3 regions of the Desulforamulus hydrothermalis Lam5 genome follow, and region 2 is predicted to be linked to each of the others. Evidence: riboswitches for the same ligand, from Rfam matches in the RefSeq annotation. Region 2 holds a riboswitch; each other region holds the start of a gene.

Region 1 (8,126 bases), on a different contig from region 2:
TCTCCTGGGGTTATTGTTTGGTTTTGCGGCAATGCTTTTAATTTGCCTGACCTGGGGCAAACACCTGGTAATTGTAGTTGACGGGCGAGCCATGCCGCTGCTGCAGTTCCGGGGCACGGTGGCAGATGCTCTGGTCAGGGCAGGAGTAACCTTGGGAGAAGCCGATATAGCAGAACCCGGGCCGGCCTGCCGGGTGTTCAACCAGCAGGTTATCAGAGTCTACCGGGTAACCGGCGAAGAACTGGTTGAACCGCAGCTGGTGCCTTTCCGGGTGGAGCGAAAAATTGACCGGTCACTGGCACCCGGCCGGCAAAAAGTTTTGCACTACGGCAGTTACGGGTTAGCGCATCATTATATCCGGGTTACTTACCGGGACGGCCGGGAGGTAAAACGGCAAACGGTGAGCAAAAGGGTGATCAGGCAGCCGCAACCCATGGTGGTGGCCTATGGGCCTAATTACACCGTTTCCCGGGGCAGTTTGCCCGGCGGGGCGGTGCGCGCCAAGTTTAACCCGGAAAAAGGCAGCCGGGTGCTGACTGCCGTGTCCACCGCTTACACCCACACCGGTCACCGCACCGCCACCGGCATTTATCCCTACGAAGGGGTAGTTTCAGTGGATCCCCGGGTGATACCTCTGGGCACCAGGTTGTATGTCGAAAATTACGGTTATGCGGTGGCGGCGGATACAGGGGGCAGCATTAAAGGCAACCGTGTCGACGTATTTTTTAACACTTACCAACAGGCTATCAACTGGGGCAGGCGGACAGTTAAGATTCATATCCTGGATTGACCGGCCGCCGGCACCGAAAATTCTGCCGTATTCTGCCAGGCCTGCATGGAATTTGTATGAATTTTTGGGAAGGTTTACCATACAAAAGGGACGAATATGATTGGCATAAGCAATTTGTCCCCGAGAGGAGGTAAACCTAATGAATTGGTGTCCGGTGGAATGGCCTACCCGCAGCCCCGGCCGCACGGCACCCAAAATACAGGCCGGACAGGCCGGCCGCCAAGCGGCCAGAGCAGGTCTTTTAGGAATCCTGGTGTTAATTTTATTGGCGGCAGCGGTGGTGGGTTATGCCCGGTGGTCGGGCCGACTTGCCTGGCCGGCTCCCTTACGGCAGGCCGGAAACTTTTTAAAAGAAACAGTAACCGGTGAAGTCCCGGTTACCTTAACTGTGGACGGCCACACCAAAGCGGTGCGAACCACGGCCCGCAGTGTGCAGGAAGTGCTGGCCCGGCAGGGTGTTGTACTGCAGCCGGATGATCTGGTGACGCCCGCCCAGACCGTATTGTTAAAAAAAGATATGGCCATTAAGGTGACCCGGGTGACAGTGAAAACCATCACCCAGGAAACGGCCGTGCCGTATATAACAGAACGGATTGCCAATCCTGAATTGCCCGGCGGGTTTACCCGGCTGGTAAAAAAGGGTCAGCCGGGCAGGCAGAGAGAAACCTGGCGTATTCGCTATGAAGACGGCCGGGAGGTATCCCGTACCTGTGTGGACAAAGAAATTATCCAGGAACCTGTCAACGGCCTGCTGCAATACGGTACCGGCAGCAACGTCAGCCGGGGCGGCCAGTGGTTGCGGGTCAGCCGATCGCTGGACATGCTGGCTACCGGCTATACCTATACCGGCAACCACACTGCCACCGGCAGTATACCGGGGCCGGGCGTAGCAGCGGTAGATCCCAACGTTATCCCCCTGGGCAGCAGTTTATATGTGGAAGGGTATGGCAGGGCCACTGCTCTGGATACCGGGGGCGATATTAAAGGAAACCGTATTGATTTATTTTATGATACTAAAGAAGCGGCTCTCCGTTGGGGTGTCAGAAAAACCCGGGTATATGTACTGGAATAACAGGGGGAAAAGCCTCCTTTTTGTTTGTGTAATTTTATGGAAAGAAAAACATGTTGCATTTTGGGAAAAATAATGTATGATAGGAATAACTTCATAACACGCCACAGGGGAGCGAAAGCTGAGAAAGGTTAAGACCTGACCCTCAATACCTGATCTGGGTAATACCAGCGAAGGGAGTGATGCAAGACAGAGTTGTAAAGGTGTGCTTTCCTATGGTTGTGAAAGCGCGCCTTTTTTGTTTGTGCAGCCACCCCGGCAGGCAGTTGTCAAAGCGCCCGGGGAGGTGGTGGCTGCTTAAAAATCATTTTCCAGGAGAGAAGCCATGAAACATGTGTTAACTGTTGCCGGTTCTGATTCCTGCGGCGGCGCGGGGATCCAGGCCGACCTGAAAACCTTCAGTGCCCTGGGTACTTACGGCATGAGCGCCGTTACGGCAGTTACGGCCCAAAATACCACCGGGGTTTTGATGGTGCAGGAAATGCCGGCAGATCTGGTGGCGGCCCAAATCAACTGTTTGTTTGACGATATAACGGTAGATGCGGTAAAAATCGGCATGGTATCCAGCAGCGAAATCATTGCCACCGTGGCCGGCTGCTTAGCGGCTAAAGGGGCACGCCATATTGTAGCAGACCCGGTGATGGTATCAAAAAGCGGCCATCAATTGCTGCAGCCCGCCGCCTGTGCAACATTGATTGAGTTGCTGCTGCCCCTGGCGGATGTGGTTACCCCTAACATACCGGAGGCAGAGGTGCTTATTAACGGAAGCATTAACACCCTGGCCGATATGAAACAGGCGGCGCGGGAAATTTACCGGCTGGGGCCCAAGCATGTGGTGATTAAAGGGGGGCACCTGGCAGGGGAGGCGGTGGATGTGCTGTATGACGGCCGGCAGGTGGAATTGTTTGCCGGGCCGCGCTTAGCCACCCGCCATACCCACGGTACAGGTTGTACTTTTGCAGCCGCCATAGCGGCCTATTTGGCCCGTGGCTTTACGGTTAAGGAGGCGGTGAGGGCGGCCAAGGCATACGTTACCACAGCCATTGCCCACGGGCTGCCCCTGGGCCGGGGCCACGGACCGACGCACCATTTTTATGCCTTATATAAACAGGCCGGTGTTTTGCCCGAGTGACCCGGCCGGGCGGGTTAAATAACTGTACGGGGGTGAAGCAAATGAAGATTTTTTTAAACGGAAAGGAACTGGCGGTAGAACCGGGCAGCACCGTTGCCTGCTTGCTAAACCGGCGGGGGCTGCGGCCGGACAGCATCATTGTGGAATACAATTACCGGCTGGTTAAGCAGGATGAGTGGGCAACCATCATCTTGCAGGAAGGCGACAATATCGAAGTCTTGCGCTTTGTGGGAGGAGGATAAGCATGGATCTTTTTCGCATTGGCGGTCGGGAGTTAAGCAGCCGCTTGTTCTTAGGCACCGGCAAGTATGCGTCCCGGCTGATTCCCGAGATTATGGAAGCGGCAGCGGCCCAGGTGCTGACGGTGGCCATGCGGCGGGTGGATACAGCAGGAGAGGAGGAAAATATTTTACGCTATGTACCCGACGGTTGTATTATCATGCCCAATACTTCAGGGGCCAGAAACGCCCGGGAAGCGGTGCGCATAGCCCGGCTGGCCAAGGCGGCAGGCTGTGGCAACTGGGTCAAGGTTGAAGTAATTGCCGACAACCGGTACCTGCTGCCGGACAACTACGAAACCATTAAGGCCACAGAAATCCTGGCTGCCGAGGGGTTTCAGGTATTCCCTTATATGAGCCCGGATTTGATGGTGGCCAAAGAATTGGCCCGGGCCGGGGCGGCGGCTGTCATGCCGCTGGGAGCCCCCATTGGCAGTAACCGGGGGCTGAAAACCAAAGAGCTGATCCGTATTCTCATCGAGGAAATTCCTTTGCCTATCATTGTGGATGCAGGCATCGGCAAACCGTCGGAAGCTGCCGCAGCCATGGAGATGGGCGCAGCGGCGGTACTTGTTAATACTGCGGTGGCCACCGCCGGGGATCCCGTTATGATGGCACGGGCTTTCGGCCTGGCTGTGCAGGGGGGACGGGCCGCATACCTGGCGGGCCCGGGGGAAAGCCGCCGGTTGGCCAGTCCTTCTTCGCCGTTGACAGGGTTTTTAAGAGAAAATTAAGGGGTTGGGGGCAGTGAGTTTTTACCGGACCTATTTGTCTTACAGCAAACTTGATTTTGAGGCTTTTTTTCGCCGCGTAACACCTGACCGGGTTGCCGGCATTCTTCATAAACAGCGGCTGTCACCGTTGGATTACCTGACTCTGCTGTCACCGGCGGCCGAGGATTTTTTAGAAGACATGGCGCAGCGGGCATACCGGCTGACAGTTCAGCATTTTGGCCGGACGGTTCTTTTATATACCCCCATGTACCTGGCTAATTACTGCACCAACCGCTGTGTCTACTGCGGCTTTGCCGCCCATAACCAAATTAAGCGGGAAAAAATGACCCTGGCAGAAGTGGCGGCGGAAGCCCGGCTAATTGCTGCCGGCGGCCTCAGGCACATCTTAATCCTCACCGGGGAGTCCCGGCAACATACGCCGGTATCGTATATCCGGGATTGTGTGCAGCTGCTCAAAAAATTCTTTACCTCCATCAGTATTGAAATATATCCTCTGGCACAAGAAGAATACCGGGAGCTAATTGCGGCCGGGGTGGATGGCTTAACTATCTACCAGGAAGTTTACAACCCGGAGGTATACCGGCAACTGCACCTGGCCGGCCCCAAGCGGGATTATCTTTGGCGCCTGGATGCCCCGGAGCGGGCCTGCCGGGCCGGCATGCGCAGTGTTAACGTGGGGGCCCTGCTGGGACTGCATGACTGGCGTTCGGAAGCCTTTTTCAGCGGCCTGCATGCCAATTACCTGCAGAGCTGTTTCCCGGCGGCGGAGGTCAGCATATCGCCGCCCCGCCTGCGTCCCCATGTGGGGGGAATGCTGCCCCGGGTGGAGGTCAGCGACCGCAATCTGGTGCAATATATCCTGGCCTTTCGTTTGTTCATGCCCCGGGGCGGCATTACCCTGTCTACCCGGGAACCGGCCCTGCTGCGGGATCGCTTGTTGCCCCTGGGGATAACCAGGATGTCTGCCGGCTCCTGCACAGCGGTGGGGGGACGGGTAAAAGAAACCGTTTCAGAAGGGCAGTTTGCCATTGCAGACCACCGGGATGTTCAATCCATTGTCAGCATGTTGTACCGGCAGGGCTACCAGCCGGTTTTTAAAGACTGGCAGTGGTTGGAATGAGGGGTGTGCCGTGAACAGGTTCGTTAAAGCGCTGGGCAACTTCTGGTCGCCGGCTCAGCTGGCCAGGCTTCAACAAATCAAGATAGGTATTGCCGGGGCCGGGGGATTGGGCTCTAACGTTGCCCAGTTCCTGGCCCGCAGCGGCTGCCGGCACTTGAAAATAGTTGATTTTGACCGGGTGAGTTATAGCAACCTGAACCGGCAGTTTTTCTTTTACAGGCAGGTTGGCGAGGCTAAAGTAACGGCTCTGCAAAACAACCTGCGGCAAATTAACCCGGATATTAAAACAGAAGTACTGCAGCTGGCCGTTAGCCAGGATAATGTGAAGACGCTGTTTGCAGATTGCCATGCGGTGGTGGAGGCACTGGATCAGCCGGCCTTTAAAAAGCTGGTGGTGGAAGCATATTTAGACACCGGTAAGCTGCTGGTGGCGGCTTCCGGGTTGGCCGGCTGGGGCAACACAGATGGCATCCGGGTGCACCGTATTAAAGATAACTTTTTCCTGGTGGGCGATTTGGTTTCCGAAGTGCAGCCCCACCGGCCGGCGCTGGCCCCGGGGGTGGTTATCACCGCTGCTAAACAGGCGGATGTGGTCATAAGCTACTTTTTAGGGGAAGGCGGGGGCAAGCAAGATGATTAAACGTGGGTTAGCCGAGTTTCTAAAACCGGGTCTTTATGGCATTACCGCCGAGGCCCATGCCCGGGGCAGGGATAATATCCGGGTGGTGCAGGATATGCTGGCGGCCGGCATTAAAATTATCCAGTACCGGGAAAAAGAAAAAAGTGCCCGGGAAAAATACCTGCAGTGCCTTCGCATCAGAGAACTGACCCGCCAGGCCGGGGCGGTTTTTATTGTCAATGATCACGTGGACCTGGCTTTACTGGTGGATGCTGACGGAGTGCACATCGGGCAGGATGATCTGCCGCCCGACCAAGTGCGTAAATTGGTGGGGCAAGAGCGGCTGATCGGCTTGTCCACCCACTCGCCCGCCCAGGCCAGAGCCGCCCGGGGGGCCGGGGTGGATTATATCGGGGTAGGCCCTCTGTTTGCCACCCGCACCAAAAAAGATGTTTGTGACCCGGTGGGCCTCTCCTACCTGGATTATGTGGTGAAAAATATAGATTTGCCCTTTGTGGCCATCGGCGGTATTAAGGAGCATAATATCGGACAGGTAACCGCCCGGGGTGCCCGCTGCGTTGCCCTGGTTACAGAAATTGTGGCCGCACCGGACATTCCGGCTAAGGTGGCTGCCTTGCGCCAGGCCATGGCAATTAACAATGATCTAACGACAATTTAATTAGTAACGGGATTGACATACAGGATATAATAAAAATATAGAATAAACTATCAGGAAGGATCGGAACCTACATTGCGGGAATTAACTTCGCCCTCCGCCGTCAGGGAAATCATCCGGGCCCACGGTTTTAAGGTGCGCAAGGCCCTGGGGCAGAATTTTTTACTGGATGCCAACATTATTGAAAAAATTGTGCAGGCTGCAGAACTTTCCCGGGAAGACTTGGTGTTTGAAATCGGTCCCGGCCTGGGTACTTTAACCCGCCGGTTGGCCCGGTCAGCCGGACAGGTTATTGCAGTGGAATTGGATACCAACCTGTTGCCCATTTTGGCAGAAACACTGGCCGATTTTCCCAACACCCGGGTGGTGCACGGGGATGCCTTGCAGGCGGATTTTGACAAACTGGCCGGTGAATATGCGGGCGGCATTTTCGGGCAACCGGGCCGGGGTTACAAGCTGGTGGCCAATCTGCCCTATTATATTACCACGCCCCTGCTGATGCACCTGTTGACGGGCGGTTTTAACCTGCAGTGCCTGGTGGTAATGATGCAAAAGGAGGTAGCGGACCGCTTGCTGGCTCCCCCGGGTGGTAAGGACTATGGCAGCCTTAGCGTGGCAGTGCAGTATTATACTGTGCCGGAGGTAGTGGCCAGAGTGCCCAAAACCGTCTTTTTTCCGGCACCCGAGGTAGACTCAGCGGTGGTTCGTTTAACCCGCCGGGCGGTGCCGCCGGTGCAGGTGACCAGCGAAGCGTTGTTTTTTAAAGTGGTGAGGGCCGCCTTTGGCCAACGGCGCAAGACCCTGCTTAACTCTTTAACGGGTTCCGGCCTGGCTGCCCGGGAGAACTGGCTGCAAGTGCTGGCAGCGGCGGGTATTGACCCGGCCCGGCGGGGCGAAACTTTGACCATGCAGGAATTTGCCGCATTGGCCAATGCCTTTCAGCAGCACCTAGGGGCTTAAGTTAGTGCCGGTTGGACGGGTAATACATATTTAACCTTTATACCCAATAGCTTATATGCCGGAGGCAGTTATGATGTTTATCAGCCCTTCCAAAGGTAAATTAAGTTTTGAAGAGATGATGGAGGATATTTTAACCTATATTAAGGGCCTCCCGTGCTCTTCGTATAAAATTATTGTGGGCACCGATTCGCAGGTACGAGGTGAAACCTGTTTTGTCACGGCTGTAATTGTGCATCGCAAAGGGAAGGGCGCCCGGTTTTATTACCGGAAAAACATCCAGCGCAAAATTAAAAGTCTCAGGCAAAAAATTTTTTACGAAACCAGCATGAGCCTGGAAATGGGCGCGAAAATTACTTCTTTTCTGGCCCGGGGCGGTGCGGCGGGCATCCATGTGGAAATTCATATTGATGTAGGCCATCATGGCGAAACTAAGGATTTAATCCGGGAAGTGGTGGGTATGGTAACCGGCAGCGGCTTTGAAGCTAAAATAAAGCCGGATTCCTTTGCCGCTTCCAGTGTAGCAGACCGGTACACCAAATAAAGCGATGCTAAAACCCCTCAAAGCAAACCCCGTCCGACGGGGTTTGCAGAGTGGCGACAAATCTTATCGGTGGTTTATGATCCCCTTTGGCTCCGGTCTACACCGACAGCACTATGATTCGCTTCGGTGGCCCTTGGGGTCGCCTCAAACGGGCCCTCCTGGCCCGGTTCGACTGGCGCCCACGTCCTGTGGGCGCCACCCCAAGGG
Region 2 (8,126 bases):
ATTGCTTATTATGCCGCCAACGGCACCGAAATGTTTAAGGATAAAAAAGTGGAAGGCTTAAGATGCCTGGCTGCCGTTTATCCGGAAACCGTTCAAATTGTTACCCTGGACAAGACCGGCATTAAAAGCATTGCCGACCTGAAAGGCAAGCGGGTAGCCGTGGGTGCCGCCGGCAGCAGCGTTACCGCCAACGCCCAGCACGTGCTGGAGTCTTATGGCATCACCTTTGCCGATATCAAGCCCCAGTACCTGTCCTTTAGTGAGGCAGCCAACGGCCTGAAGGACGGCAATATTGATGCCGCCTTTGTTACCGCCGGTTTCCCCACCGCAGCCATCCAGGATATTTCAGCCCAGCACAAGGTTGTGCTGCTGTCTGTAGCTGATGACAAGGCCGAGCAATTAACCAAGAAATATCCTTTCTACACCAAGGTAGTGATTCCCGCCGGCACCTACCCCAACCAGGATAAGGATGTTACCTCCCTGGGCGCCAAGGCTATGCTGGTGGTCAGCGACAAAATGGATGAACAAACCGCCTATGATATTACCAAAGCTGTCTTCACCCATTTGGATCAGTTGCAGGCAGCACATAACGTGGGCAAACACATCAGCAAGGATACCGCCAAAGAAGGCATTTCCATCCCCATGCACCCTGGGGCAGAAAAGTTCTTTAATGAAAAGTAAGGTTGTCTTATGGCAGGTTTAGTGGGGCGGCGGGCCGGCCGCAAATGGGTGCTGGCTGTCCTATTGGTATCGGTTTTGCTGGCGGTACCGCTGCCCACGCTTGTTGTCAGCAGCCGGCAGGGCGAGGCGGTTCTCCGGCTGCCCTTGCTGATTGACAAAAGCTTTACCATCGAATATATTCATTCTGTAAACAAAACCCCGGTGCAAGAGCACTTTGTGCTGGCACCGGGGCATGATTTGCTGCTTACCGCCACCACTTTCCGCGCCCTGGGCGTGGGAACTCCCTTTTTGCCCGAAGAGGGCAAACTGGAAAATCACGGTGGTGTTTATGTGTTATCGGGCATCAACCGGCATTTTAAACAAATCAACCTGGCTTTCCTGCCCTTAACCAGGCATGCCCTGGTTTACCGGGGTGAGCGGTATGATTTTGAAGATTATTTCCCACCCGGCTCTTTAATCGCCATCCAGGTTAAACCGTGTTCCCTGGCCCAAATAATCATCCTGAACATCCGGAAGGAGGTAAAACTTGACAGAGCACAATCATCAACCGCAAGACCGGTTGAATATAGACCGGTTTATGGCTAAATACGACCGGGAATCGGATTTCCGGCGTATGAGCGGCTGGGCCGGCATTGCCGTTGCCGTTATTGCCGTCGCCTTTTCACTGTTCCAGTTGTATACAGCTATCTTCGGGGTGCTGGATGCTCAGATTCAGCGGGCGGTTCATTTATCCTTCGGCCTTGCCCTGGTGTACCTCCTGTACCCCGCCAGGAAAAGCTGGCCCCGCCACCGCCTGCACTGGTTTGACGGCCTGCTGGCCCTGCTGGCGGTGGCCGGTCCCCTGTATATTATCATATATTACCAGGAAATTATCATGCGGGCCGGCATTGTTACCCCGGCCGACATGCTGCTGGGAGGGCTGGGCATTTTAATGGTTATGGAGGCGGCCCGCCGGGTGGTAGGGTGGCCCATTGTTATTGTAGCAACCCTTTTTCTGGGCTATGCCTTTGCCGGTCCGTACCTGCCCGGGGCCTTTGCCCATCAGGGAACTAACCTGAGCGGCCTGGTGGGGCACCTGTTTTTTACCACCGAAGGAGTGTTCGGCATCCCCCTGGGGGTTTCTTCCACCTTTATTTTCTTGTTTATTTTGTTTGGCGCTTATTTAGAAAAAACCGGCCTGGGCAAGTTTTTCATTGACCTGGCCAATGCGGTAGCAGGTTGGGCCAGGGGTGGGCCGGCCAAGGTGGCGGTCCTCTCCAGCGGTTTAATGGGAACGGTTTCCGGCAGCTCGGTGGGTAATGTGGCGGGTACCGGCAGCCTGACCATCCCCATGATGAAAAAACTGGGTTACCGGCCGGAATTTGCCGGGGCGGTAGAAGCGGCTGCCTCCACCGGCGGCCAGCTGATGCCGCCCATTATGGGGGCCGCGGCCTTTTTAATGGCGGAAATGGTAGGCACGCCCTATGTAAATATTGTTAAGGCGGCTGCCATTCCGGCCCTGCTGTATTTTACCGGCATCTGGATCGGGGTTCACCTGGAAGCCAAAAAGGCCGGGCTGCAGGGGATTCCCCGGGATCAACTGCCCCGCATCGGCAGCATCCTGCTGGAAAGGGGGCACCTGGCCCTTCCCCTGCTAGCCATTGTCTACCTGCTGGTATCCGGCCGTTCGCCCATGAATGCCGCTTTGTGGGCCATTGCCCTGGCTATCGGCGCCTCGCTGCTGCGCCGCTCCACCCGCATATCCTGGCGGGATGTGCTTAAGGGTTTGGAAGAAGGCGCCCGCTCGGCCCTGGGGGTAGTGATTGCCTGTGCCACTGCCGGTATCATTATCGGGGTTGTCACCAAAACCGGCCTGGGCCTTAAACTGGGCTCTGCCCTCATCGACCTGGCCGGCGGCCGGTTGCTGCCCACCCTGTTCTTTACCATGATTACTTCTATTATTTTAGGCATGGGCGTGCCTACCACCGCCAACTATGTCATTACCTCCACCATTGCGGCTCCCACCTTAATCCAACTGGGGGTACCGGTGCTGGCAGCCCATATGTTTGTGTTTTATTTTGGCATTATTGCTGACGTAACCCCGCCGGTGGCGCTGGCTGCCTTTGCCGGCTCGGGTATTGCCCGCAGCAACCCCATGAAAACCGGTGTGGAAGCATCCAAACTGGCGGTGGCGGCCTTCCTGATTCCGTACATTTTTGTGCTGTCACCCTCCCTGTTGCTGATCAATACCACCTTGCCCAAGGTGCTGCTGATGATAACCACTTCCCTGCTGGGCATGACCGCCATTGCCGCCGCCCTTTCGGGCTACCTGGCGGCGCCCGCGCGCCCGCTGGAACGGCTGGTCTTTTTCGGCGGCGGTTTATTAATGATCGATCCTAACCTGCTGACCGATTTAGTGGGCCTGGGGCTGCTGGTGCTGGCGTACCTATTGAACCTTCGCCAGCGTGCCAGGCAGGCGTAATATCGGCCCGGGCGTATAACGCTTTACAAACCGGGTAACCGCTGCTATAGTATCTTTAACAAACAACTTAATATGGCTTTGGGGAGCTGGGGGTGGCCGGCTGAGAGGGTACCGCAGGGTACCGACCCGTGAACCTGATCTGGGTAATGCCAGCGGAGGGAAATACGGATAATTATTGTATCTCAAATAACAGCTGCCTCCGGAAGGCGCTCAGGCTGTAGACAAAGGAAAGACACGGTGGTTTTATGAACCCCTGCCGGCGACTTGTCGAAGCACCGGTTACAGCACTTGATGAGCGAAAGGAGCCGTTGGGGTGGCGCTCACAGGATGTGGGCACCAGCCGAACCGGGCCAGGAGGGCCCGTTTGAGGCGACCCCAAGGGCGACCGTAGCGAATCATAGTGCTGTCGGTGCGTAGATCGGAGCCAAAGGGGATCATAAACCACAGCTAATATTTGTCGACAACCTGAGCTGCCTCATGAAGGCAGCTTTTATTTTTGGCCGGATGACACCATACTAAGCCTGACGAAAGGAGTGATTGCATCATGCCGGTTATTAACCTCGGGTTTCAAGTTTTGCCCAAAGTGCCGGACGGCAACACCTATGCGGCGGTGGACCGGGCCATCGAAGTGGTTCAGCGGTCCGGCGTCAAATACCAGGTGGGTCCCATGGAAACCGTCATGGAGGGAGAGCTGGACACCCTGCTGGCCATCGTAAAACAAGCCCAGGAGGCCTGCCTGGCCGCCGGGGCTTCGGAAGTAATGACCTTTGTGAAAATTCACTACCGCCCCGGCGGGGTGACCATCGATGAAAAAATGGCTAAATACCGCTAGCCCAAAACCGGGCAGCCTGCTGCTGCCGGGTGTCACCCTGCTGCTGTTGCTGGCAGTCTGGGAAGGACTGGCGCATTTCAGCCGGCTGCCGGCTTGGCTGCTGCCGGCCCCCAGCCGGGTTGGCGGGGCCCTCTGGCAAACCAAAGACCTGCTCTGGCAGCACAGCCTGCAGACCGTCGCCGAAACCCTGCTGGGCTTGCTTTTGGCGGTGGCGGCCGGCGTCTTGCTGGCCACCTGCATGGAGTGGTCCCATAAACTGAGGCAGGCGGTTTATCCCCTGCTGGTGGTTTCCCAAACCATCCCCATTATTGCGGTGGCGCCCCTCTTGCTTATTTGGTTCGGTTACGGCTGGCTGCCCAAAGTGCTGGTGGTGGCCCTGGTTTGTTTCTTTCCGGTAACGGTTAACCTGGCTGACGGCTACCGTTCGGCAGAACCGGACATGATCCGCCTGCTGGCCGCCATGGGGGCAACCGGCGGGCAAATTTTTCGCCTGGTGAAACTGCCGGCGGCACTCCCTTACTTTTTTTCCGGCCTGCGCATTGCCGGCACCTACAGCGTGATGGGGGCGGTGATCGGCGAATGGCTGGGTGCCAGCCAGGGATTAGGGATTTATATGACCAGGGCATCCCAGTCTTACCTCACCGACCGGGTTTTTGCCGCCATTGCCGTAATTACCGCCCTCAGCCTGGCGATATTTTTGCTGGTGGAGGGCCTGGCCCGGCTGGTCATGCCCTGGCATTACCGGGCCAAAGATATTTTATAAGCAAACTGTAAAGGGGAAAACGAAATGAACAAAATTAAGCTGATGCTCTGCCTGCTGCTGCCGGCCTTGCTGTTGTCTGCCGCCGGTTGCGCCGGTGACCGAAAGACCGCTCCGCAAGCCCTGACCAAAGTAACCGTCGTGCTGGACTGGTATCCCAATACCAACCATACCGGCCTTTATGTGGCTAAGGACAAGGGCTTTTACGAACAACAGGGGCTGGCGGTGGAAATAATCCAGCCCGGCCAGGGCAGTACCGCCGACCGGCTGGTGGCGGCCGGCAAAGCGGATTTTGGTATCAGTTACCAGGAAAGTGTTACCCAGGCCCGGGCACGCGGCATCCCTCTGGTGTCAATTGCCGCTGTGCTGCAGCATAACACCTCTGCCTTTGCCTCCCTGAAAGAGGCCAACATTACCTCACCCCGGGATTTTGCGGGGAAACGCTACGGCGGCTGGGGATCACCGGTGGAGGAAGCCGTCATCAAAGCGGTGATGGAAAAGGCGGGGGGCGACCCGGCCAAAGTAAAATACGTTACCCTGGGAGCCACCGATTTCTTTGCCTCCATCGGGCGGGATGCTGATTTTGAATGGATTTACTACGGTTGGGACGGGATCGAAGCCAAACGGCGGGGCCTGGATTTAAACCTGATTATGCTGAAAGACCTGGACCCGGCCCTGGATTATTACACACCGGTAATAGTCACCGGCGAAAAACATATCGCTGAACAAAAAGAACTGGTGAAAAAATTTATGGCAGCCACTGCCCGGGGCTACGAATGGAGTATCGAGCATCCCGCAGAGGCGGCAGACATTTTACTGAAAAATGCTCCGGAATTAAATGCCGAGCTGGTTAAAGCCAGCCAGGCCTGGGTCAGCCGGCAATACCGGGCGGCTGCCCCCCGCTGGGGCGTACAGCGGGAAGAAGTTTGGGCCCGTTATGCTAACTGGATGTTTGAGCGGCAGCTGATCCCGCAAAACATAGATGTTAAACAGGCCTTTACCAATCAATTCCTGCCCGAAACACCCTGAAGAAGGTGATGTGCATGCCTGCGGTCAGGCTGGCCGTTAAGGCCGTAAGCAAAAGTTACGACCGGCCGGGCCGGGGAAAAATCCTGGCCCTGGACCGGGTTTCCCTGACAGTGGGGGAGGGGGAGTTTGTCAGCCTGATCGGGCCCAGCGGCTGCGGCAAAAGTACCTTGTTGGAACTGGTGGCCGGCTTGGCCAGGCCGGACCAGGGCGACATTTTGCTGCAGGGACGGTCGGTGGCCGGCTGCCGGGGACATGTCAGCTACATGCCGCAAAATGACGTGCTGTTTCCCTGGCGAACGGTACTGGACAACGTTATCCTGCCGCTGCAATTGCAAGGCATGGCAACCAAGGAAGCCCGGCAGACCGCCCGGCAGTTGTTGCCCCTGTTTGGCCTGGCGGGTTTTGCAGACAGCTATCCCCATATGCTGTCCGGCGGCATGAAGCAGCGGGCGGCTTTTTTGCGTACTTACCTCTGCCGGCAGGAACTCATGCTGCTGGACGAACCCTTTGGCAAGCTGGATGCCTTAACTAAAATACAAATGCAGGAATGGCTGCTGGACATCTGGCAGCGTTTTCAGCACTCGGTGCTGTTTGTTACCCATGACATTGAAGAGGCCATCCTGCTGTCCGACCGCATATATTTGTTTTCGCCCCGGCCGGGCCGCATCCTGGCGGAACTGACCGTGACGCTGCCGCGGCCCCGCAGCCCCCGGCTCACCACCGACCGGGCCTTCATAAAACTGAAAGAAACGCTGTACAGCCGTTTGCAAACCGGTTTTTTAGAGCAGGAAGGAGAAGCGCCATGACAGGCCGCATTTTAATCTTCTCGGGCGGCGCCTTGGGGCCCTGGGCCCTGCAGGAAATAGCCGCCGGCGATTTTCTTCTGGGTGTCGATCGGGGCGCCCTTTTTCTCATAGAAAACGGCAGACAGCCCGACCTGGCCATCGGCGATTTTGATTCAGTTACCCCCACAGAATTTGCGCTGATCCGGCAGGCCAGCAAGCAATGCCTGTCCTGCGACCCGGTGGCCAAAGACGAAACGGATACCGAGCTGGCCTTTAACTGGGCCCTGGCCCGGCGGCCCCGGGAAATTCTCCTGCTGGGGGCAACGGGTAGCCGTTTGGATCACACTTTGGCCAACCTCCACCTGCTGGCCCGGGCCCTGCAAGAAGGGATTCCCTGCCGCATGGCAGATGAAAAAAACGAGGTTATGCTTATCCAGGACACAACAGAAATCACAAAAGGCCGCTTCAGCCACATCTCACTGCTGCCCCTGACCGACCGGGTAACCGGCATTACCCTCACCGGTTTCCGGTATCCGTTGCACCGGGCCACCCTGACCCTGGGACAATCCCTGGGCATCAGCAATATCCTGCAGGCCCCCACCGGCAAAATAGAAATCGCCGCCGGCCGCCTGCTGGTCATTAAATCCCGGGACTGAGCTGCCGGTGCGGAGACCGGAGCGAAAGGCGATCATAATCCAACCATACTGTTTGCAAACAATTAAAGGGTTGGGAAATTCCCAACCCTCAGACTGTAAACAAAGGTTGTAAAACAAAGTGAGGTGGCTTTATGATCCCCTGCCGGCGACTTGTCGAAGCACCGGTAACAGCACTTGATGAGCGAAGGAGCCCTTGGGGTGGCGCCCCCAGGACGTGGGCGCCAGCCGAACCGGGACAGGATGGCCCGTTTGAGGCGACCCCAAGGGCGAACGGAGCGAATCATAGTGCTGCCGGTGCGTAGACCGGAGCCAAAGGGGATCATAAACCACAGTTAATGTTTGTCGATACTCTAAGGGTTGGGAAATTCCCAACCCTTTAATGCCGGCTTGTCTAGCAGCCGGAGCAGGAACCGCCGCAAACGCCGTCGGTGTTCGAGGAGCAGCTGCAGCCGCCCGTTTCCCGGGACTGTTCCGCCGCCGGGGTGCCTTTTAAGCCTTCTTGTATTTTTAAGTTAACCTCATTGACAACCTCGTAAAAAATCGCCTGGGCGTTCAGGTAATCCTTTACCAGGGGATGGGCAGAGGCTTTTTTCTCTGCTTCCTCCAGGGTTTTCAAATTATCCTCGGTTAACCGGTGGCCCATCATTTGCATGCGCTGGTAAGCCTGCTGCAGTTGTTGAAAGTCTTTGACCAGGTTGCGGGCTTCTTGATCCTGGGCTACCGCCTGCTGGGCCGCTAAAACCCTTTGATATTCCTCGGTGGCGGATAATTTTTTACCCAGTTCCACCGCCATCTCATAAACCGACATGCCATCACCTCCATACTGTTAGTTTCTCCGGCATATTATAAAAATCCTACCTAAAGCAAGGAGTAAGACAAAAAATAAAAATGGCAGAAAATGAAAATGTCTAATTTAACTTTG
Region 3 (7,421 bases), on a different contig from region 2:
GGGTAGATGTGGATCCCCTGTTGTTTGGTGAACAACCTCATCCCCTGATGGGGGATATTTGCCCGGACCGGGATCGTTTTGAACTGGCCCTTACCCGGCTGGCGCTGGCCCGGGACCTGCCTGTGCTGGCCATTTGCCGCGGTATCCAGCTGCTTAATGTGGCTGCCGGCGGTACCCTCTGGCAGGATATCAGTTTAGCTGTGCAGCAGCCATTAAAACATGACCAGCAGGCACCCCGCCGGTACGGTACCCATACCATTCAAATACAGGCGGGCAGCCGGTTGGCAGCTGCCTGGGGCGACAGTATGGTGGTTAACTCCTTTCATCATCAGGCGGTAAACCGGGTGGCCGAAGGCTTCCAGGTTACCGCCCGGTCTGCTGACGGAATTGTGGAAGGATTAGAAAGTAACAGGCACACCTATGTGGTGGGGGTACAGTGCCATCCCGAATGTATGTACCAGGATGCCCGTATCCTGGCTTTATTTAAAAGTTTTGTGCAGGCCGCGATGAATAAACGAACCGGTTAACTGACAGGAGGAAGACGATGTTTGCCATTATTAACGGAACAGTGTTTACCATGGCGGGGCCGCCCATCAGTCGCGGCACTGTTTTGGTGGAAGGCAGCAAAATTGTACAGGTAGGCCGGCAGCTGCCCCTGCCCGATGATATCGAAGTGTTTGATGCAACAGGCAAACTGGTGCTGCCCGGTTTAATTGATGCCCATACTCATGTGGGCATTATGGAAGAAATTTACCGCCTGGAAGGAGATGACACCAACGAAACCAGCAACCCGGTGACCCCCCACCTGCGGGCCATTGATGCGGTAAATCCGTATGACCTTGGTTTTCAAGATGCCCTGGCCGGCGGGGTTACCACGGTTGTCACCGGGCCCGGCAGTGCCAATGTGGTGGGCGGCGAAATGGTGGTTATGAAGACTCACGGTACGGTGGTGGATGACATGATCATCCGCTTTCCGGCCGGTCTTAAATGTGCCCTGGGCGAAAACCCCAAGCGGGTTTATGGCAGCGGTAAAAAAATGCCCGCCACCCGCATGGCCTCGGCGGCCCTGTTGAGAGAAACCCTGGTGGCGGCACAAAATTACCTGGTTAAACAGAAACGGGCAGCGGCGGAGGGAAATATACCGGAACGTGATTTGCAAATGGAAGCGGTGGTCAGGGTGCTTAAGAAAGAAGTTCCCCTGCGGGTGCATGCCCACCGGGCGGATGATATTATGACCGCTGTGCGTATAGCCCGGGAATTTGACCTGGACTTGGTGGTGGAACACTGCACCGAGGGACATCTGATTGCCCCCTGGCTGGCAGCGGCCGGAGTTAAGGCAGTGGTGGGGCCTGTTATCAGCAACCGGGCCAAAGTGGAATTAATGAACCGCAGCCTGGAAACCGCCCTGGCTTTATGTCAGGCCGGCGTCCCCTTTGCCCTGATGACCGACCACCCGGTGGTGCCGATACAATATCTCAGTCTTTCTGCAGCCTTGGCAGTCAAGGGAGGGCTGCCGGAGGAAACGGCCTTAAAGGCCATTACCGTTGATGCCGCCGGACTGCTGGGTATCCGGCAGCGGGTGGGGTCCCTGGAAGCGGGCAAAGATGCCGACATAATAGTTGCTGACCGCTCCCTGTTCGACCCCAACCACCGGATTGAGATGGTTTTTGTAAACGGTTGCCAGGTTATTGGAAAAAAGTGAAAATTTTCATAAAAAGTGTTTTTTGCTGAAAGGATTTAACAGACTTCCGTCGAATCTAATAAGTGCCTAAATGGTAAAATGTGTATGACTTGCCATTTTGTCACAATATGTCGAGAGGAGTAGAACTGTGAAAAAAACACTCGATGTATTAGTTGTGGATGACCAGGTGGGGGTACGTTATCTGCTGGAGATAATTGCCTTAGAAGCGGGCCACCGGGTTCAATCCGCACAAAACGGTTTAGAAGCCATTGAGAAGGTGCGGCTTCATAAGCCGGATTTAGTTTTTATGGACGTACGGATGCCTATTATGGGAGGCCTGGAAGCCCTGACGAAAATAACAAAAATGGCTCCCGGTACAGCGGTGGTGATTATGACAGCTTACGGGGCGGAGGAAACCGCTGCCGTTGCTTTGCAAAAGGGGGCTTACTTATGCATGAGCAAACCCTTTGACTTGGGGGAGGTAAAAAAACTGCTGCAGGATTTTGCCGGCCGCTTAAACTGTTATCAGCAATCCTGTGCCGAAAGCTTTGCCTGAAAAAATTATTTGCGGCGGGCATAAAATTTTAGCAGGTTTTTTTCGGGCTGCATAGAATACCTGGGTGTATGACAACTTTATATGAACAGGATAAACCAATGGGGGGGCCCGGTGAGGCGGGCTGAGATAAGCACCCGATGATGTGCTTGACCCTTTGAACCTGATCTGGTTAGTACCAGCGAAGGGAATGTGGGAAGCCGTTTATTAACCAAACCCATAATTCCTATGGGTTTTTTTATTTTCTATGGGAGGTTGAAAACCATGACACAACTGTTAGCGGCCAGGGCAGGCGAAATTACCCCGGCCATGCGCCGGGTGGCTGAAAAGGAAGGGGTAACGCCTGAGTTTGTACGGCAAGGGGTGGCGGCAGGAACCATTGTCATACCGGCCAACATTAATCACCAGAACCTGGATCCGGTGGGTTTTGGCCGGGGATTGAGAACAAAGGTCAATGCCAATATCGGAACCTCCACCGGCTTTCCGGATCCGGCCAGGGAGCTGGAAAAACTGCAGGTTGTTCAGTCAGCCGGCGCGGATGCGGTGATGGACCTGAGTACCGGCGGTGATATTGACCTGGGCCGCCGGCAAATTATCCGGGCCAGCCGCCTTCCGGTGGGAACGGTGCCGGTTTATCAGGCCTTTTTGGAGAACCGGGCGAAAAGGGGCAATATGTTAACCATGTCGGCGGCTGACCTGTTTGAGGTAATTGAAAGGCACTGTGCGGACGGGGCAGACTTTATTACCGTTCACTGCGGTATTACTTTAGAGGTACTCAAACGTCTGAAAAACCAGCCCCGCCTTACCGATATAGTCAGCCGGGGCGGCTCCTTCTTAACTGCCTGGATGCTGCACCACGGCCAGGAAAACCCGCTTTATGAACAGTATGACCGGTTGCTGGAAATTTGCCTTAAACACGATGTCACCTTGAGTTTGGGGGACGGCCTGCGGCCCGGTTGCCTGGCGGACGCAACCGACCGGCCGCAACTGCAGGAACTGATTATCCTGGGCGAGCTGACGGACAGGGCCCGGGCCGCCGGAGTGCAGGTGATGGTTGAGGGGCCGGGGCATGTGCCGCTGGACCAAATTGCCGCCAACGTCCAGGTGCAAAAAACCCTCTGCCAGGGGGCTCCCTTTTATGTGCTGGGGCCCCTGGTGACCGACATTGCCCCCGGTTACGACCATATTACCGCCGCAATCGGCGGGGCTGTAGCTGCGGCGGCAGGGGCAGATTTTCTTTGTTATGTGACACCGGCGGAACACCTGGGCTTACCAACCCTGGAGGATGTGCGGGAAGGCATTATGGCCTGCCGCCTGGCCGCCCATGCGGCTGATATCGCAAAGGGAGTGCCCGGCGCCCTGGAGTGGGACCGGCAGATGTCTGCTGCCCGCAAGGCCTTGGATTGGGACAAGCAGACAGCCCTGGCGCTGGATCCCCGGAAAGCAGCCCGTTTCCGGCAGGAGCGCAACCCGGACGGCCATGAAGCCTGCACTATGTGCGGTGATTATTGCGCTATGAAAATTGTCGGGCAGTATTTGGGTAAAGCGTCGGCGGGCTGCTAGAACAATAAAACCACCTAAACTTTCCCTGGTCTGCAGTGTGGCCCCTGTCTTTTAAAAGACAGGGGTCTTGCTATATAATAACCATAGTTTGGCAGGAAAGGAGCTATCTGCGTTGAATCTTTCACAGGTTGGCGAATTTGGTTTGATAAACCTGTTAAAAAAAGATCTACTTCCCGCTTCACCCGGTGTAATTGCCGGTATCGGGGATGATGCGGCGGTTTTGCAGTGTGCCGGCGACTGCTGGCAGTTGTTTACCACCGATATGCTGGTGGAAGGCATCCACTTCCGGTTGGACTGGTGTGATTATGCCGATGTAGGGTATAAAGCCCTGGCGGTCAATATCAGCGATATTGCTGCCATGGGGGGCAGGCCCACCCACGGCGTGGTATCGCTGGCCCTGCCTGAACATATCCAGGTGGCGGATGTGCTGGCCATTTACCGTGGGCTGCGGGAAATGGCCGGCCTTTATCAAGTCAACCTGGTGGGGGGAGATACGGTCAAATCCCCCGGCCCGCTGGTAATTAATATTGCCCTGCTGGGAGAAGTGCCGGCGGGCCGGGCGGTGTACCGTTCGGGAGCCGCACCGGGGGACCTGATTTATACTACCGGCCGGCTGGGTACTGCGGCCGCCGGCCTTTATGTGCTGTCCCATCAAGTGAACTGCTCACCGTCTTTAAAAGAACAGCTGATTAAAGCCCACCTGCGGCCGGTGCCCCGGGTGGCGGCGGGGGTTCTGCTGGCCGGCCTGGAAGGGGTATCAGCCCTGGACGATAACAGCGACGGGCTGGCGGCTGAATTAAGGGAAATTTGCTCAGCCAGCTCAACGGGCTGCTTAATTTGGCAAAAGGCGTTGCCGGTATTGCCGGCAGTTAGCCGGCTGGCCGGCCGGCTGGGCACTGATATCCTGGATTGGGTGATGAACGGCGGCGAAGACTACGAACTGTTGTTTACCCTGCGGCCAAAGCACCGCCGGGCGGTGGAGGAAGCGTTGCAGCGGGCGGCTGTTCCTTTTACGGCCATCGGTGTTATGCTGCCGGCCGGCGAGGGACTGTTGTTGGAAAGGCCCAACGGCGTCAGGGAGATGATCAACATGAGGGGATATAATCATTTTGCCGGCAGCCCCGCCGGCTAATGAAAAACTGCCGCTGCCGGCAATACTATAACAAGGGCGGGTGATTTTTTATGAGTGAAGCAATGGTTGTCAGCCGCTCCCCGGCTGAAACAAGGCAGCTGGGCCAAAAAATGGCGGGGCTTTTGCAAGCCGGGGATATCATATGCCTGAACGGTGACCTGGGGGCAGGGAAAACCGCCTTTTCCCAGGGCGTGGCCGAGGGTTTGGGGGTCAAGGGGCCGGTTACCAGCCCCACCTTTACCTTAATTAACGAATATGAAGGGCGGCTGCCCCTTTATCATTTTGATGTATACCGGTTAGGCGGGCCGGCCGACCTGGAGGACCTGGGTTATGAGGAGTATTTTTACGGTCAGGGTGTCTGTTTGATTGAATGGGCCCGGCGGGTTGCCGATCTTTTACCCGGGCAGCGCCTGGATATTTGTTTGACGAGAGAAGAAGGTGTTGAGGCAGTGCGCCGGATTTACTTCCGGCCAAAGGGCGAACGCTATCAGCAGTTGCTGGAGGAGTTGATGAAGCTTGTACGTTTTGGGGATTGAAGCAGCCACTCCGGTGGCCGGGGTGGCGGTGGCGGCGGATGGCTGCATCCTGGCGGAGCGGCTGGTAAATAATCGCCGCACCCATTCGGTAAACCTGCTGCCCATGATTAAAGCAGTTATTGAAGAAGCGGGCATAAGCGCCGGGCAGATCGGGGCTGTGGCAGTATCATCCGGGCCGGGCTCCTTTACCGGATTAAGAATCGGTTTGACCACCGCCAAAACCTTGGCCTGGCTCTGGCAGGTGCCGCTGGTGGGAGTATCCACCCTGGAGGCACTGGCCCTGCCGCTGGCATCCCAGGCGCAAATTATCTGTCCTATCCTGAATGCCCGTAAAAATGAAGTTTATGCCGCTGTTTTCAGAGGCAATGCCGGCCAACCGGAGCTGCTGGCCGGCCCCCTGGCCCTGGGTATTGAAGAATTGGTGCAGCTTTTACAACAATGGGAAGGGCCGGTAACCTTTCTGGGTGACGCCGTACCGGAATACCGGCAGCAACTGGAGACTTGTCTGGGCCGGCGTGCCGTGATGGCACCCCGCTGTGCCATGCTGCCCAGAGGAGGCGCGCTGGCAGAATTGGGTTGGCGCAAAATGATGAGCGGCGGCGGCGTGCCGCCCCTGCAGCTGGCACCGGAATATATCAGGTTGTCCGAGGCGGAGGTTAAGCTGGCGGCCAAGGGCGGGAAGTAGGTGGCTGCTATGGATTACCGGCTGGTGCCAATGCAGGTGGAGCATTTGCCGGGGGTGTTGGAGATAGAAAGAGCCTCCTTTGCTACCCCCTGGTCAAGTCAGGCCTTCACATACGAATTAACCCAAAACAATTTTGCCTATTACCTGGTGGCCCTGCACCAGGACCGGGTGGTGGGCTATGGCGGCATGTGGCTGGTGCTGGATGAAGCACACATTACCAACATTGCCGTGCATCCCCAACACAGAGGGCACCGGGTGGGGGAAGGACTGCTTATGGAGCTGATGCGCCAAGCAGTGCTGCGGGGAGCTGCCCGCATGACCCTGGAGGTGCGGCCTTCCAATCAGGCGGCCCGGCAGCTTTATAAAAAGCTGGGCTTCCAGGAAAAAGGCCGGCGTAAAAAATATTACTCGGATACCAACGAGGACGCCATTATTATGTGGCTGGATCTTTCAATTCAAGTCGGGGACAGTTCTTAACTCCGTCCCCCCAATGGAGGATTTTTTCATGAGTGTAATAATTCTGGGCATAGAAACTTCTTGTGATGAAACATCAGCGGCAGTGCTGGCGGACGGGGTGGAGTTGCGATCCAATGTAATTGCTTCGCAAGTGGACATACATAAAAAATTCGGCGGCGTAGTGCCGGAAGTTGCTTCCCGTAAGCATTTGGAGAACCTTCACCCGGTTATCCTGGAAGCACTGGCCCAGGCCGGGGTGACCCCCGGGGAGCTCAGTGCGGTGGCGGTTACTTACGGGCCCGGCCTGGTGGGAGCGCTGTTGGTGGGGGTGGCAGCAGCTAAAGCCATGGCTTATGCGTTGGATATCCCCTTAATTGGCGTTAACCACCTGGAAGGGCATATTGCCGCTAATTTTTTAGTCCGGCCGGATTTGGAGTTTCCCTTGCTTTGCCTGGTGGTATCGGGAGGCCATTCAGACCTGGTGTACCTGCCCCACCGGGGTGACTACCGGCTGTTGGGCCGTACCAGGGATGATGCCGCCGGCGAAGCCTTTGACAAGGTGGCGCGGGCCTTGGGGTTGGACTATCCCGGGGGGCCGCTGATTGATCAACTGGCCCAACAGGGTGACCCCCGGGCGGTGCAGTTTCCCCTGGCCTTTTTGGAGGAAGGCAGCCTGGATTTTAGTTTCAGCGGGCTAAAATCTGCTGTATTGAACTATCTCAACCGGGCGGCCATGCTCAACCAGGAGATTAACCGGGCGGATTTAGCCGCCGGCTTCCAGCGGGCCGTGGTGGAAGTGCTGGTGGAAAAAACCA

Evidence for each region. Region 2 has a riboswitch for thiamine pyrophosphate ahead of DESHY_RS07745 (thiamine-binding protein). Riboswitches for the same ligand answer to the same signal wherever they lie in the genome.
Region 1: linked by a shared signal. The riboswitch ahead of thiD (bifunctional hydroxymethylpyrimidine kinase/phosphomethylpyrimidine kinase) and the one ahead of DESHY_RS07745 (thiamine-binding protein) in region 2 are both predicted to bind thiamine pyrophosphate.
Region 3: linked by a shared signal. The riboswitch ahead of thiC (phosphomethylpyrimidine synthase ThiC) and the one ahead of DESHY_RS07745 (thiamine-binding protein) in region 2 are both predicted to bind thiamine pyrophosphate.

The regions. Positions count from the first base shown of each region.
Region 1 is NZ_CAOS01000011.1:122,655-130,780, forward strand. Features, by position in the region: gene DESHY_RS08780 (3D domain-containing protein) at 1-790, shown strand, start outside; gene DESHY_RS08785 (3D domain-containing protein) at 930-1,862, shown strand; TPP riboswitch at 1,958-2,055, shown strand; gene thiD (bifunctional hydroxymethylpyrimidine kinase/phosphomethylpyrimidine kinase) at 2,185-2,991, shown strand; gene thiS (sulfur carrier protein ThiS) at 3,033-3,233, shown strand; gene DESHY_RS08800 (thiazole synthase) at 3,236-4,003, shown strand; gene thiH (2-iminoacetate synthase ThiH) at 4,017-5,123, shown strand; gene thiF (sulfur carrier protein ThiS adenylyltransferase ThiF) at 5,134-5,763, shown strand; gene thiE (thiamine phosphate synthase) at 5,756-6,421, shown strand; gene rsmA (16S rRNA (adenine(1518)-N(6)/adenine(1519)-N(6))-dimethyltransferase RsmA) at 6,494-7,378, shown strand; gene DESHY_RS08825 (ribonuclease H-like YkuK family protein) at 7,449-7,919, shown strand; gene DESHY_RS14615 (hypothetical protein) at 8,006-8,126, shown strand, end outside.
Region 2 is NZ_CAOS01000010.1:57,915-66,040, forward strand. Features, by position in the region: gene DESHY_RS07730 (TAXI family TRAP transporter solute-binding subunit) at 1-681, shown strand, start outside; gene DESHY_RS07735 (DUF1850 domain-containing protein) at 691-1,266, shown strand; gene DESHY_RS07740 (TRAP transporter permease) at 1,208-3,142, shown strand; TPP riboswitch at 3,212-3,320, shown strand; gene DESHY_RS14270 (hypothetical protein) at 3,422-3,580, opposite strand; gene DESHY_RS07745 (thiamine-binding protein) at 3,687-3,974, shown strand; gene DESHY_RS07750 (ABC transporter permease) at 3,949-4,737, shown strand; gene DESHY_RS07755 (ABC transporter substrate-binding protein) at 4,762-5,763, shown strand; gene DESHY_RS07760 (ABC transporter ATP-binding protein) at 5,778-6,569, shown strand; gene DESHY_RS07765 (thiamine diphosphokinase) at 6,566-7,204, shown strand; gene DESHY_RS13640 (hypothetical protein) at 7,267-7,527, opposite strand; gene DESHY_RS07770 (YlbF/YmcA family competence regulator) at 7,596-8,012, opposite strand.
Region 3 is NZ_CAOS01000008.1:220,241-227,661, reverse strand. Features, by position in the region: gene DESHY_RS06255 (gamma-glutamyl-gamma-aminobutyrate hydrolase family protein) at 1-527, shown strand, start outside; gene DESHY_RS06250 (amidohydrolase) at 545-1,702, shown strand; gene DESHY_RS06245 (response regulator) at 1,830-2,237, shown strand; TPP riboswitch at 2,328-2,441, shown strand; gene thiC (phosphomethylpyrimidine synthase ThiC) at 2,499-3,797, shown strand; gene thiL (thiamine-phosphate kinase) at 3,910-4,929, shown strand; gene tsaE (tRNA (adenosine(37)-N6)-threonylcarbamoyltransferase complex ATPase subunit type 1 TsaE) at 4,980-5,465, shown strand; gene tsaB (tRNA (adenosine(37)-N6)-threonylcarbamoyltransferase complex dimerization subunit type 1 TsaB) at 5,446-6,150, shown strand; gene rimI (ribosomal protein S18-alanine N-acetyltransferase) at 6,160-6,627, shown strand; gene tsaD (tRNA (adenosine(37)-N6)-threonylcarbamoyltransferase complex transferase subunit TsaD) at 6,656-7,421, shown strand, end outside.